Regions from separate parts of the Paenibacillus sp. 276b genome, predicted to be linked through region 1. Evidence: riboswitches for the same ligand, from Rfam matches in the RefSeq annotation. Region 1 holds a riboswitch; the other holds the start of a gene.

Region 1 (7,346 bases):
CACTGCTTCCCGGACAAAAGACAACACATTGCCCAGATAGCCCTCACGGTCTGTGGAACCCTCGTGACCATCAAAGCTGTGCAGGGAGAAATTCATCTGACGCAGTGCCGGTTTGCCGAGCAGTTTGTGCTGGGTCTTGGGCAGCAGCGTACCGTTCGTCGTAATGTTGACCTTGAATCCCTTCTCATGCGCTGAATCCAGTAACAGATCAATTTTGGGATGAAGCAGCGGCTCACCTTTGACATGTAAATAAATATGTTTGGTATGGGGTTTGATCTGATCCAATATATTGTTGAAGACTTCAGGGTCAATGAAATTTTTGGCACGTTTGGTCTGTGGACAGAAGCTGCATGCCAGATTACATATACTTGTGATCTCAATATATACTTTCTTGAACGTTTTCAACTCGGGGTCCCCATTCTGCTTAGAGGGAGAACAGTCCCACCCTCATTTGTGATCCGGCCCATGTGTGCCACCACTATTATATCGGGTTCAAGGGACAAGGTAAATCGACTAGGATGTTAATTCCCTTTTTCTCATCGAATTCGTTAACTACGTTCACCTATAGATTCTTTCAATCGAAGTATAGGATGTATTGATTGTCCAGGTCATTGTAGTTGCCGAGACGCGATGCTAGAATCTAAACAATTTAAAACCAAGTTAAAACGTAAGAATAATAAGTTATAAGGGGAGTGTATTCATGATTACTGTTAAGGCACCCGCAGTATATGTACACGAGGCTAACATTCTTGAGCAAAGTGGTTCGCGGATTGCACAGCTTGGGCAGCATGTTCTCATCATCGCCGGTGAGTCTGCATTAAAAGCCGTACAGCCTTACCTTCTTCCTTCATTGGAGGAGCATAAGATCAAGTTCCATGTGCAATTGTTTCACGGTGAGGTTACAACAGGCCAGATTGATACTTTCACACAGCAAGCCTTCGATTTGGATGTTGATCTGATTATCGGCGTCGGTGGTGGTAAAGTGCTCGATCTGTCCAAAGCGGTGGCCGAGCAAGCCCAATTGCCCATTGTAACGGTCCCAACGATTGCCGCAACCTGCGCTGCCTGGTCCGCCTTAACCGTGCTCTATGATGAACAGGGGAAATCTGCAGGATATCGTCCCCTGCGTCGTTCGCCTGATCTCGTTCTGGCTGATCCACATATTCTGGCGAGTGCACCAAGGCGATATTTGGCCGCAGGGATCGGTGACACACTCGTAAAATGGCATGAGTTCGCCGTTAATCTAAGTGGCAACGCCACCAGCCTCACTCTCCGAAACAGTGTCAGCACCGCCAAGCTTGCACTCGATATTCTTGAAGCGCACGCCATCGATGTCTATGAATCCACCGATACAACCGGTAGTACACCTCAATTCCGTGATGTTGCCGATGCCATTATTGTGCTCGCAGGCCTTGTAGGCAGCATTAGCGATGGATCACTTCATGCCGCGATTGCTCATGGGCTACATGATAGCCTCACCAAATTACCCGAAACACACGCTTCACTACATGGAGAAAAGGTAGCCTTTGGACTCTTCACCCAGTGGATTCTTGAAGGCAAAGCAGGGGATGAGCTTCATGAGCTGATCACTCTGTTACATAAGCTGAATCTGCCTATCACTCTTGCCGAGCTTGGCATACAACAACAGCCTAAGGAAGCTGCTGCGCGCATTGCAGCAGGACTACAGCTGCGGGAAGGCAGTGCGGCGCATCTCTCCTTCGGAGTTAGTACGGCGCAGGTAACCGAAGCCATTCTTCAGGCAGACCGTATCGGCCAAACATTCATAGAATCCAGTCAGTCCAGTGAAAGCAGTACATACACCAAGGAGGTTTCCTCCCTATGATCCGTCCAAACCGCCATTACACTCTTCCCTTAACTGCCTTTCTGAGCGCGCTTCTGTTGATGCTGATCTCCGGCTGCTCTGCCGGAACTGACAATCAGGCCGCGGGTACAGGCACAACACCGACAGCGGCATCAGCTGCTTCGAATAAAGACGTTACCATTCGTGTTGGTCAGACCGGATGGGGCAATCTCGAATTGGGGCTAAAAGCCGCCGGACTCGATGAAACCCCCTATAAAGTCACTTATAACGTATTTCAGGGAGGTAACCTGATCCTTGAAGCGATGGCTGCAAACCAATTGGACTTTGGTGTGACCAGTGAAATTCCGCCCATTTTTGCATCTCAAGCTGCCAATGGTGGAAGCTTTAAGATTATTGCGGTACAACAAGGCAGCACCTTAAATCAGGAGGTCGTTGTTCCCAAAGGTTCATCGATCAAATCGGTTGCTGACCTGAAAGGCAAGAAAGTTGCTTTCGTAAAAAATACAACGGCCCACTATTTCCTGCTCAAAATGCTGGAAGAAGCCGGATTAACCTGGAGTGACATCAGTCCGGTCGAACTTTCAACAGCCGATGGACTCAGCGCCCTGATAAGCGGGAAAGTGGATGCACTTGCCAGTTACGGCAATGCCATCATCTCCGCACATCAGAATGAAGCAACAACGCTCGCCAGCGCCAAAGATATCCTGTCAGGCAGCTTCCTTGTAGCCGCCTCCGATCAGGCTATTGCAAATGCGGAACAGAAAGAGGCCCTTGCCGATTATCTGGAGCGAATCAACAAATTCAATGATTGGGCTCGTGCCAATAAGGATGCGTGGGCTCAAATTACAGCAGACAACACCCACCAGCCCGTGGATCAAGCCCTTAAAACCTACACGGATGGAGAAGCACAACGCCCATCACGTATTGTTGCCATTTCTGACGAGGCCATCAAGTCTGAACAGGACGTAGCGGATACGTTTCAGCAAGCGGGAATTTTTGAGCAGGCAGTCGATGTGAGCACATTCTGGAGTGATGCACTTCAAGATCAACTTCCAGCTCCAGGTAGCCAATAACGAAGGAAGCAAGGAGGTAGGCATAACGTGCGGTCCAAAACCTTTAACCGGGCATGGTTTAACCAGTTCATTCCTTTTGTTGTACCACTACTCATTCTGGCTCTGTGGCAATGGCTGACTGCATCTGGAGTTGTTGCAGCCAATATTTTGCCCCGGCCCGCTCAGGTACTGGAGGCCTTCATTCGTCTGCTTCGTAACGGTGAACTACTGAACAATATCAGTATTAGCGCCAGACGAGCTTTGGGAGGATTCCTCATTGGTGGGGGTCTCGGTTTCCTGCTGGGTGTGCTGAACGGCATCTCCTCCCTTGCGGAAAAGATCGCCGACTCCTCGGTGCAGATGATCCGCAACATTCCGCATCTGTCCTTGATCCCCCTCGTTATTGTGTGGTTCGGGATCGGTGAAGAAGCAAAATTATTCCTCGTTTCCCTGGGTGTATTCTTTCCGGTATATCTGAATACGTTTCACGGCATACGATCAGTCGATCCCGGTCTGATTGAAATGGGCAAAGTATATGGCCTCAGCCGTTGGTCCCTTTATAAGGACATTATCCTGCCTGGTGCACTGCCTTCCATTCTGGTGGGCATTCGTTATGCACTTGGCATTATGTGGCTGACACTTATCGTAGCCGAGACGGTTGCGGCGGATGCGGGGATTGGATACATGGCGATGAACGCGCGGGAATTCATGCAGATGGACGTAATCGTCTTAAGCATTCTGCTATATGCCCTGCTGGGCAAGCTGTCCGATACCATCGCTAAATGGCTGGAACGGCGCTGGCTGCGCTGGAACCCGGCCCTATCCCGCAAGTAAAGCAAAGGAGTGTGTATTGATCCATGAGCACAAGTCAGATCAGTCCTTTTCTTCAAGTAGATGGGGTTCAGAAATCGTATGATCAGCGGACGATTCTATCCAACATCAACGTCAATGTAAGACAAGGGGAATTTGTAGCCATCGTTGGACGAAGCGGCTGTGGCAAAAGTACTTTGCTGCGTCTGATCGCCGGGCTGGAACCCCCCTCTTCCGGGAGCATTATGCTGGGCAACAGAAAGCTTGGCAGTACAGCACCCGAGACACGGTTTCTGTTTCAGGAAGCCCGGCTGCTACCTTGGAAATCCGTGCTCGACAATGTACGACTGGGCATCCCCGACAAGAACAAGGAAGATGCACGCCAGTCGCTTCGCAATGTAGGACTCGGAGAGCGTGAAGGTGATTGGCCGGGGGTATTATCTGGCGGACAAAAACAACGTGTCGCCTTGGCACGGGCACTCGCAAGTCATCCACGCTTACTGCTGCTGGATGAACCGCTGGGTGCATTGGATGCATTGACACGAATTGAGATGCAGCAATTAATCGAACGCTTGTGGGTAGAAGAAGATCTGACTGTCATTCTGGTCACTCATGATGTCAGTGAGGCGGTTGCGCTGGCAGACAGAGTGCTGTTAATCGAGGATGGTCATATAACGATGGATACTCGAATTACGCTGGAGCGGCCACGCGTTCGGGACAGCGGGTTTGCTCATTTTGAAAACCTGATTCTGAATCGTTTGTTGACTCCTCCACAAGAGACACCACAGCAGATTGCTCAGAAACAGATATCATTCTCGATCTAATTCCACTGGAAAGAAGGCATGATTATGCAATCCCTTTCACCCGTTCCCTCTCCACCTGTTAAAGACCTTTTAACTCAAATTCCGGCTTATACGCCTGCCAAATCCATGGAACAGATCCGGCGGGAGTTGGGACTGGAAAGTGTGGATCGACTTGCAGCGAACGAGAATCCGTTTGGTTCCTCTCCCCTGGCTGCGGAAGCGGTCAGATCGCTGAGTTCCGATCTTTTGGCTCAATACCCCGACGGTTCCAGCCAACTGCTGCGTGACAAACTTGCGGAACGTCTGGGGGTGCGTACTTCCCAACTGGTATTTGGCAGTGGATCTTTCGAGCTGCTAACCCTTACCGCCCAAGCTTATCTTAATCCCGGGGAGGAATCACTCATTCCGGTGCCCTCCTTTAACTGGTATAAGGGCGCTACGCTGCTGGCAGGCGGGGTTATTCATGAAGTGCCTTTGGTCAACCACTCACTGGACCTGGAGCAATTCCGGCAACGGATTACTACTTCTACCCGAATCATCTGGCTGTGCAATCCGAATAATCCGACCGGAACCATTTTCACGACAAATGCCCTGCTTGATCTACTCGAACATGTTCCCTCCCACGTCGTGGTTGTCCTGGATGAAGCATATTATGAATTCGCGGAAAGTGAAGATTACCCTGATACGGTTAAGCTGCTGGAACAGTATAATAATCTGATTATTTTGCGGACCTTCTCCAAAATATATGGACTAGCTGGCCTGCGAATTGGATATGGCATCGGGAATGAAAGCATTATTGAAGGCATTAACCGGGTCAAGCTGCCCATCAGTCTGACAGCCACATCCCAAGCCGCTGCTTCGGCCAGCCTGGATGATCATGAGTTTGTTTCTCACTGCCTGCACTACAATCGTCAGGGACGGGAAACGTTAATGCAGTCCTTTGAGCAGTGGAACTTACCCTACATCCCTTCCGAAACAAATTTCATCATGGTGGATCTGTTGCAGGATAGTGGCCCGATTACCCAAGAATTGTTGAACAGAGGCATCTCTGTTCGCGGCGGTGCCGAATTCGGTATGCCTACCTGGCTTCGGATTACGATTGGCACACCTGAGCAGATTGCCCGGCTGATCGGTGAGCTTGATTCACTGTTACATTCAAACGATTAGAATCCTAGGTTACTTTCCTAACTCACATCACGCACACTTCTTTTAAGCCGCCCTCTTTACATTCCACTTGCATGTGATATATGCTGAACACACAACTGCATATCTTAAACATTGCACTAGGGGAGCCTTGCGGCTGAGACGAATCGAACGATTCGGACCCTTTGAACCTGATCTGGATCATACCAGCGGAGGGAAGTGGAGTGGCCTCTCAGTAAGCGGATTTTTTCATGTTGATGATGGAATTTAATGTGAATTGAACTTACAGACCCACTCATTTCTCCGGAAATGGGTGGGTCTTTTTCGCGTTCTTCGAGCAGATCAGAAGGTGTAATTAAAGATCCCGCGGTTTGAAGTTGAATTATGAATACAAGGGGGACGGAACGAGATGGATAACGATATAACCATTCACAACATGAGCTACGCTTTCCCGGGAAAAAGGGATTCCCCCGTGCTTTCCAATGTGTCGATGACTGTAGCCAAAGGCGAATTTGTCTCGCTCATCGGTTCCAGCGGCTCCGGTAAAAGTACCCTTTTCAAGCTGCTGGCAGGCCTGCTTGAGCCAACACACGGAACCATTGAAATTCCTTGGGTTCAAGAAGGAAAGCGACTGGGGCAGGTGGCCTACATGCCGCAAAAGGACCTCCTATTATCCTGGAGAACGATCATGGGGAATTGCATGCTTCCCTCTGAACTGGCTGCAGGTCGGCAGGATAAGATAAGGATTCGAGCAGATATCCTGGCTGGCCTCGACAGATTTGGCTTATCCGGCCACGCGCATGCTTACCCGGACGAGCTTTCAGGTGGCATGCGCCAGCGTGTCGCGCTGCTTCGTACTTTGCTGACAGGTGGCCGACTTATGCTGCTGGATGAACCATTCGGCGCACTCGATGCCCTGACCAAACGGGAGATGCATCGCTGGCTGCTGGAGCTATGGGAAGGCCTGGGCAAAACCGTGTTGTTCATCACACATGACATTGAAGAAGCCCTGCTGCTCAGTGATCGGATTATCCTGTTAACTCCGGTGGGCCAAGGTCAACAGCTGCAGGATCTGTCGGTACCTTTAGCACGTCCAAGACATTCGGACATGGTCTACGAACCGGCTCTCGTTCAGATGAGACGACAACTGGAGGAACAATTGCATGCAAGACGGTAACTTGAGAGACAGCATGAAGCATAGCGTAAGAGGTTGGCTTGCCCGTTATGGTCTGTTTCTTTTGCTCATGATCTTGCTGCTTGTCATTTGGGAGTGGATTGTGCGTATGGGATGGGTGCCTTCCTTCATCATTCCAGCCCCGACGGCGATTGCCCGTACGCTTTATGAACATCGCCGCCTCTTGCTGGCTACACATCTGCCCGCTACCTTGATGGAAGTTGTCGTTGGTTTTGGCTTGTCCATTGGTGCCGGAATTGCACTTGCAACAGGTATGTATATGAATCGGTCGATTGAAAAAGCGTTATATCCCTTCATCGTGATCAGTCAGACGATCCCGCTGATTGCCTTGTCCCCCGTCTTCATCCTATGGTTTGGCTACACCTTGTGGAGTAAAGTCGCGGTGGTGTTCCTGATCGCATTTTTCCCGATTGTAGTAAGCACCTACGATGGCCTGCGCCAGGGTGATCCGGAGCAGCGTGAACTGCTGCTGACGATGGGGGCCAGCAAGTGGGATATTTTTCGCAAACTCCAGATTCCAC
Region 2 (7,346 bases), on a different contig from region 1:
CCACACGTCTCAGCTCCACATTATCCTCATCCGATGCACCCACTGGCGTGTCTGGCGATACAACATTGGGTACCAACCATTGCAGCCTTGTCACTTCCTCTTGCATAACGGCAAGCTTGGCTTCAACTTGCTCTAACTGACCATTCAGCTGTTTCACCTGTTCCCTTAAACCCTCGGCCTGTTCACGCTCACCAGCTTGCATCAGTCTGCCGATATCTGCAGATAACGAATTACGAACTCTACGCCCTTCTTCCGTCTCCAGTAAAAGTGCTCTGCGCTCTTCGTCCCGTTCCAACAATTCACGAATACTGATATCCATTCTCTTGCCAACTGCCGCAGCTTGCACCTCTTCTGCATGCTCCCGAATCCACTTCATTTCCAACATGGTCACCGTCTCCTTTGGCTGTAAAAATACAAAGAGCGCCCTCATCCCTTGGGACGAGGAGCGCTCTGCTCGCGGTGCCACCCAACTTGCCAAACCAGAATATTCTGGTTCAGCCTCTTGGTCCGCGATAACGGGCGGTTCCGGTTAACTTGGGGAATAACGCTCCCCTGGCGAAAACGCCTCCGAGTTGGATGCTCTTCAACGGCATGGTCCGATCTGTAATTGTTGTTTTTCAGTATATACGAACTTTAGCCTCCATTGCAAGTTATCCGTGCACACCCTTACATGTCCTGTTATGATAGAGATTGTTTGTTTTTAGGAAATACTCCTGAATGGCAGACTTACTACATAACATAATATCTAGAAGGAGTTTTTCTTCATGAAAAAATTGCTTTGGATTGGATGCTTGTCCTATTTCCTCATCGGACTTGCCCACGTCGTTCTCGGCTCCATCCTGCCCGTTGCCCTTGAACATTATGGCAAGGATTATAGTCAGGGAGGCACACTGATATTTGCCCAATTTGCCGGGTTCCTGGGTGGTGTACTTTTATCTCCGTGGTTGAATAAACGCTTTGGTAAACGAGGTGGCATATTAATTGCTACAGCTCTGCTCTGCATTGCAGAGTTATCCTATATGCTGCTGCCTCCTTGGGGCTGGATGTTCGTTATTGCACCTGCAGCTGGATTCGGATTCGGTATGATCGAGGCTGTCATCGGTACAATCATCATTGCTGCAATTAAAGATAATACGGCGGTTGCCATGAGCCGACTCGAAGTGTTATTTGGTATCGGCGCTATGGTCATGCCGCTCATTGCCAGCGGTCTGATTTCTGCCGGCTACTGGCGCATGTCGTTCCTCGTGGTTGCCGTCTGTGCAGCGATGACTTTTATCTTCTGGGCCAAAAGTTCATTCGGTGAGCTGGACAACGAGCTGAGTCGACGCAGCTCAGACCAGACTCCTGGACACACTCACGCTGCTGAATCGCCAAATGGAACGAATCCTTCAGACATTAAACCAACTCGTTCAACCTATAGCGGCCGTAATTTGGCTCTTCTGTCTTTATTTGTTGTATTTTTCTTTCTCTATGTCGGCACCGAAATGAGCCTTGCCAACTTCATGCCAGCCATTCTGATTGAGAAAATGAACATGAAGGAAGCAGGTGCTGCGCTTAGTGTTACCTGCTTCTGGATCGCCATGTCTGTTGGACGACTGTTTGCCGGATATATTGCGGAGAAATTCCAATATCGCGTCTACGTTCTGTACAGTTGTCTTGCAGCAGTTGTACTGCTGATGATCTTTCCTTTTACCAACCAGATCTGGTCGGCATTTCTGATCATCCTGTTGCTCGGGCTCGCACTATCGGGCGTGTTCTCCATTGCCCTCGTCTTCGCCAGCAAAATGCTGCCTGGAACAGAAGAATCAACGCCCAGCATCCTGATTGCATCAGGTGGTGTTGGTGGTGCCATTCTACCTTTGGTTACAGGCTGGAGTTTGGACCATCTGGAAGTTAACCAGTCGGCGTGGATGCTTGCCATTTTTGCAGTTGGTCTGCTGATTATCAGCGTGATCGCGTATCAATGGCAGCGCAGGCATACCGTGAGTTCAGCATCGTAATATCTACCGAACAGAAGATAAATTAAATTCCATTAATCATAACTGGTAAAAAGATAGGCTTCGTAGCGTGAATGCTACGAGGTCTTTTTTGATTTGAAAATGAACAATTACTTCTTTATCTTAGTGCAGTGGACGATTGCCCAGGAAATACTTTCAGATGCTCTAAATCGGAACTAACGTTATTTAGGTTGTAGGGACTACACTCCCTTTATCCTTAATGAATTTACCGAATACATATCGAACGAGTGGTCCCAGAATAATAATTTGGTAAGGAAGCGCCAGGCTGAAATTACGAGCAATCGTATGAAGATACGTACTTAGTACGGATGCTCCATTTAACTGATTCGCAAGATAAGCGGAAATCATTCCGTACAAGGACATGATCAGAACCATTCCAATGACCATGAAAAATGACATAGCCAGCACGCCCAGGATTTTGTTGGACTTGTCAAAAGGTAAGGAAAATGCAATTTTTCGCGCTACAGGTCCGACAATAAAGGACTCCACCAGAAATGCAATGACAAAGCACAATATGAACTGAAGCAATATTTCAAGCGCGGACATCTTGCTCAATAACCCATTGTGCCATAAATTGAAGGCCATCATGACGATGACCATTCCTGTGCACATCATCATTCCAAAAATAATCTGTTCTTTCTTCGTTGTTGGCAATTCTCTCATCCTCTCTGTTTACCTTCGTAATTATAGAGATGACGAACCCCTCCTCATAAGTGAACATTCTGTGAACAATTATAATTTTTCCAAATTAAAATCCTATTTGACAACCTCGTAGTACAGCCCTATGATATCCCTTAAAATGGTAGAAAAGATTCAATGCATATAAGGAGGATTTGGATTATGAGTTTTCAAAAGCGCATTGACCACGTCGGCATTGCCGTTCGTGATCTAGAGACCACGCTGCGTTTCTATACGGAGATTGTTGGTCTTGAATTGAAAGATCGGGTAACCCACACCAACGGTGTCATTCAGCTCGCCTTTCTCGGCTTCAACGGAAGCGATGAGACTGAGATTGAGTTGATTCAGGGATACAGCGACAAGCTGCCTTCCGAAGGTACGGTGCATCATTTTGCTATCCATGTCGATGACCTTGAGTCTGAGTACAACCGCATTAAGGCAACTGAGGCCGAGTTTATTGATGGAGAGATGATTACACTGCCTAACGGTTACCGTTATTTCTTCATCTATGGACCCGAGAAGGAATGGATCGAGTTCTTCCAGCGCTAAGAATTGGAGCTGATTTAATGAACATTTTAATTACCGGCGCAGCCGGAAAAATTGGACGTGACTTGTCCCAACACTTGTCAGAAGCATTTCACCTGCGACTAACGGATTTGAATATCGACAGACTGCATACGTATCAAGGGACAAGCCATGAGATCATGACACTTGATGTGACAGATCCCGAAGCCTGTCAGCACGCTTGCGAAGGCATGGATGTGGTTGTACATCTGGCGGGAGATCCTTCCCCGCATGCCGGATTCTATGAATCGTTGTTGGACATCAATATCAAAGGTACATTTAATGTATTCCGTGCAGCTAAGGACCAAGGTGTGCGGAGAGTCATTCTGGCAAGCAGTGCACAGACGATCGAGGGGTATCCCATTGATGCTCAAGTCTATCCGGACATGCCGACACGCCCACGGAATTTGTACGGAGTTAGCAAATGTTTTGGTGAATCGCTCGCTTCCTATTTTGCATATACCGAAGGTTTACAAAGTGTAGCAATACGTATAGGTGCATATGATGATTTCCAACCGGATGGACCCGCGCTGGAGGCAAGGGATATGAGCGCGTATATTAGTCCGGCTGACTTGTGTGATTTGATGTTCAAAGCAATTACAACTACAGATCTGGAGCCCTTCACCATACTGCATGGGATCTCGAATAATCGGTTTAAACGATTGAATCTGGAAACCACTCAGAAACAGGTAGGCTATGACCCGAAATCCGATGCTTTTGCACTCAGTCAGATTTCCTTATATGATTCGCCACGATAATTGTTGAAAATCACACATCTAGAGAGGTCGTTATACGCATGTATAATGGCCTCTTTGATTCATTCATACGTGCCCCTATCCAGTTCCTGACTGGACATGCGTGGGCCTCTGGCCTATAATTACACCTAGTAATGCCCGTAACTTCATAGTTTCCCAGGGGAGTCGGAATAGGCCGGCTGAGAGTGTATCCCACCAAGATACTGACCCTTAGACCTGATCTGGATCATGCCAGCGTAGGAATCGGAGTATATCGAATTGGCCCAGCCTCTTTGCTGAGTGCCACATCTCTAACGCCTGCACGCGTCCCGGATTAACGGGGCGCTTTTTTAATGTTCTTTTATATAGCCAGAGAGCTAAAAAAAGTGACGTCATCCGGATCATAGCTGGTATAAATCTGTCGATTTATGCAAGAAGCTTGGATATGAAGCCAAGGAGTACCCCGCGCCACTGGCCGGACAACATGAAGGAGAGAAATGAAGATGAGATGGCGTAAAATGATGGGCCTAATGCTCTTGTGCGTACTACTTGTGGCTGTGGCCGCATGTGGCGGCAAAGAAGCTGCACCTTCAGGAGAAAATGGCAGCAGCAACACCGAAAACAGCAATGAAGGTGACAACGCAGCCCTCAAGGACATTAAAGTGGTGCTGGACTGGACACCAAATACGAATCATACCGGCCTGTATGCGGCTGTAGATCAAGGTTTTTACAAAGCCGAAGGCTTAAATGTCGAGATTGTACAGCCAGGTGCCGGAGGCGCGGATACGATGGTAGCTTCGAACGAAGTGCCTTTTGGCGTAAGTTATCAGGAGAGTGTAACCCAGGCCCGCACACAGGGCGTACCGCTCGTGTCCATCGCTGCAGTCATTCAGCATAACACGTCCGGATTTGCCGCTCCGGTGGACCGGAACATCAAATCCCCCAAAGATTTTGAAGGTAAAACCTATGGTGGCTGGGGCTCCCCGGTGGAAGAAGCTGTGATGCAATCCATTATGGAAGGCGAAGGCGCCGATGTATCCAAAGTAAAAAATATTAGCATGGGCGATGCAGACTTCTTCACCGCTGTGAAACGCGATATCGACTTTGCCTGGATTTTCTACGCATGGACGGGCATTGAAGCCGAACTGCGCGGCGAACCGATCGACATGTTATATGTGAAAGATTATTCCGATGCACTGGACTACTACACACCTGTACTCGTTACCAATGAAAAGACGATTCAGGACGATCCCGAGTTGGTTAAAGCGTTCTTGAAAGCGACTTCCGAAGGATATCAATATGCGATTGAACATCCCGAAGACGCTGCCAACATTCTGATCAAGGCCGTACCGGATCTGGATAAGGATCTTGTACTCGCAAGCCAGAAGTGGCTGAGTCCAAAATATCAGGATGACGCACCACGCTGGGGTGAGCAAAAGCAGGAAGTATGGCAGAACTACACGGATTGGATGTTTAGCAAAAAACTGCTCGATAAGCAGGTAGATGTATCCAAAGCATATACAAACGAGTTCTTACCCCAATAAAATTATCCATATAAAACGAACTTAGTATTTACACGATGACGAAGAGGACAGAAATAACGTGAAAAAGCGAAGCGTTCGCCTTTATCACCGGATTTTCCCTTTGGAGAAGGGAATCAAAAAAATCTGGGGATAACAGCGATTGGAAGGTTATTCTGTCATCGAAGTGGCAAGTGTAACAGTCATTAGTTCATTTTATATATTTCGAAAGGAAAAGTGATCTCTCATGGCAAGCACACTACTTAGCATTCAAGTCATTCCCAAAACGCCAAATGGCGAAAATTCCTATCCTTATGTTGATCGTGCGATTGAAGTCATTCAGCAGTCTGGCTTGAAATATCAGGTTAATCCACTCGATACCACGATGGAGGGAGAACTAGAGGAACTGCTGGAGGTTGTCCGCAAAATGCACGAAGTTCTCGTGGAAGCTGGCAGCCCTAGCATCATCTCACAGATCAAAATCGCCCATAGCCCAAGTGGCTTCAGCATGGACACCCTGACGGAGAAATATCGCTAATGCATGCCTATTGGAAAAGCGTATGGCCGCCCTTTGTGGCGGTTATTCTCTTTATAGCGATATGGCAGGGAGCCGTCTCCCTGTTCCATATTGAGAAATGGATGCTGCCTGCGCCTTCGGACATCGCCCATGAAGCAGCATCCCAGGCCGAGCGACTTGGTATGCATGCATGGGCAACAATCCAGCTGACATTGATTGGGTTTGCAGCAGGTACACTTGTGGGATTACTGATTGCGATGGTGCTGCATCTGATTCCATTTTTGAAATCTGCACTCTATCCATTACTTATTCTTAGTCAAAATATACCGACCATTGCGCTTGCTCCGCTCTTGCTGATCTGGTTCGGATTTGGGCTGCTGCCCAAACTGATTACCATCATCCTGGTCTGCTTCTTCCCGGTGGCTGTAGCTGCCATGGACGGGTTGACCCGCACCGATGCGGCGATGATGAACTATATGCGCATGGCTGGTGCAAAACGCGGCCAAATTTTCTGGAAGCTCGAACTTCCACATGCATTGCCCTCGGTGTTCTCGGGGATTAAAATTGCCGCTACGTACAGCGTCATGGGTGCGATTATCGCCGAATGGATCGGTGCAGATAAGGGCATCGGCTATTATATGATGCTGCAAAAATCAGCCTATCGGACGGATCGTCTTTTCGTGGCAATCATGATTATTGTGGCATTGAGTCTGCTGCTCTTCCTGCTCATTGCGCTACTGGAGAAGCTGCTCGTACGCTGGCGTCCACAAAAGCGATAACTTTGAAATATGCACCATATAAAGGTTAGGAAGTGATGACAAGATGACACCCGAACACAACGAGCGGGTAGCTGCGCCGGATGAAGGTAAAACCACTCCAACGAGTAGCGGAAGTCCTGAGTATGGAACCGTGGCCTTACCTGCACATCATTCATCACCAGCGTTGGAAGTATTAAACGTGAATGCTTCGTTCCGAGAGCGACGCAGCACATTGCCCGTTCTGGATGGTCTGTCCCTGACCGTGGAACAAGGAGAATTCGTAGCCATCGTGGGCCCTTCCGGCTGTGGCAAAAGCACCCTGTTTCACATCATCGGCGGTCTGCTGAAACCTCAGGAGGGCCAAATCCTGATGAATGGTCAGGATGTCACCGGACAACGCGGCAAGATTAGCTATATGCCGCAGCAGCCTGCCCTCTTCCCATGGCGTACCATTGAGGACAATGTGCTGCTTGCAGGTGAAGTGTCTGCGGATGCACCACCCCGAGCAGAGGCGCTTGCAGATGCCCGGAAGTGGCTGAGCAGTGTCGGACTGGCTG

Evidence for each region. Region 1 has a riboswitch for thiamine pyrophosphate ahead of BLV50_RS10920 (ABC transporter ATP-binding protein). Riboswitches for the same ligand answer to the same signal wherever they lie in the genome.
Region 2: it holds a riboswitch for thiamine pyrophosphate, as region 1 does, so the genes downstream of both, BLV50_RS22735 (ABC transporter substrate-binding protein) here and BLV50_RS10920 (ABC transporter ATP-binding protein) in region 1, are expected to answer to the same signal.

What each region holds. Positions count from the first base shown of each region.
Region 1 is NZ_FNRR01000002.1:7,839-15,184, reverse strand. Features, by position in the region: gene BLV50_RS10950 (radical SAM/SPASM domain-containing protein) at 1-405, opposite strand, end outside; gene BLV50_RS10945 (iron-containing alcohol dehydrogenase family protein) at 701-1,843, shown strand; gene BLV50_RS10940 (ABC transporter substrate-binding protein) at 1,840-2,895, shown strand; gene BLV50_RS10935 (ABC transporter permease subunit) at 2,923-3,708, shown strand; gene BLV50_RS10930 (ATP-binding cassette domain-containing protein) at 3,732-4,508, shown strand; gene hisC (histidinol-phosphate transaminase) at 4,533-5,654, shown strand; TPP riboswitch at 5,763-5,865, shown strand; gene BLV50_RS10920 (ABC transporter ATP-binding protein) at 6,040-6,807, shown strand; gene BLV50_RS10915 (ABC transporter permease) at 6,794-7,346, shown strand, end outside.
Region 2 is NZ_FNRR01000005.1:113,820-121,165, reverse strand. Features, by position in the region: gene serS (serine--tRNA ligase) at 1-385, opposite strand, end outside; gene BLV50_RS22755 (MFS transporter) at 765-2,000, shown strand; gene BLV50_RS22750 (DUF2798 domain-containing protein) at 2,184-2,672, opposite strand; gene BLV50_RS22745 (VOC family protein) at 2,859-3,245, shown strand; gene BLV50_RS22740 (NAD-dependent epimerase/dehydratase family protein) at 3,263-4,018, shown strand; TPP riboswitch at 4,164-4,276, shown strand; gene BLV50_RS22735 (ABC transporter substrate-binding protein) at 4,498-5,538, shown strand; gene BLV50_RS22730 (thiamine-binding protein) at 5,762-6,052, shown strand; gene BLV50_RS22725 (ABC transporter permease) at 6,052-6,810, shown strand; gene BLV50_RS22720 (ABC transporter ATP-binding protein) at 6,854-7,346, shown strand, end outside.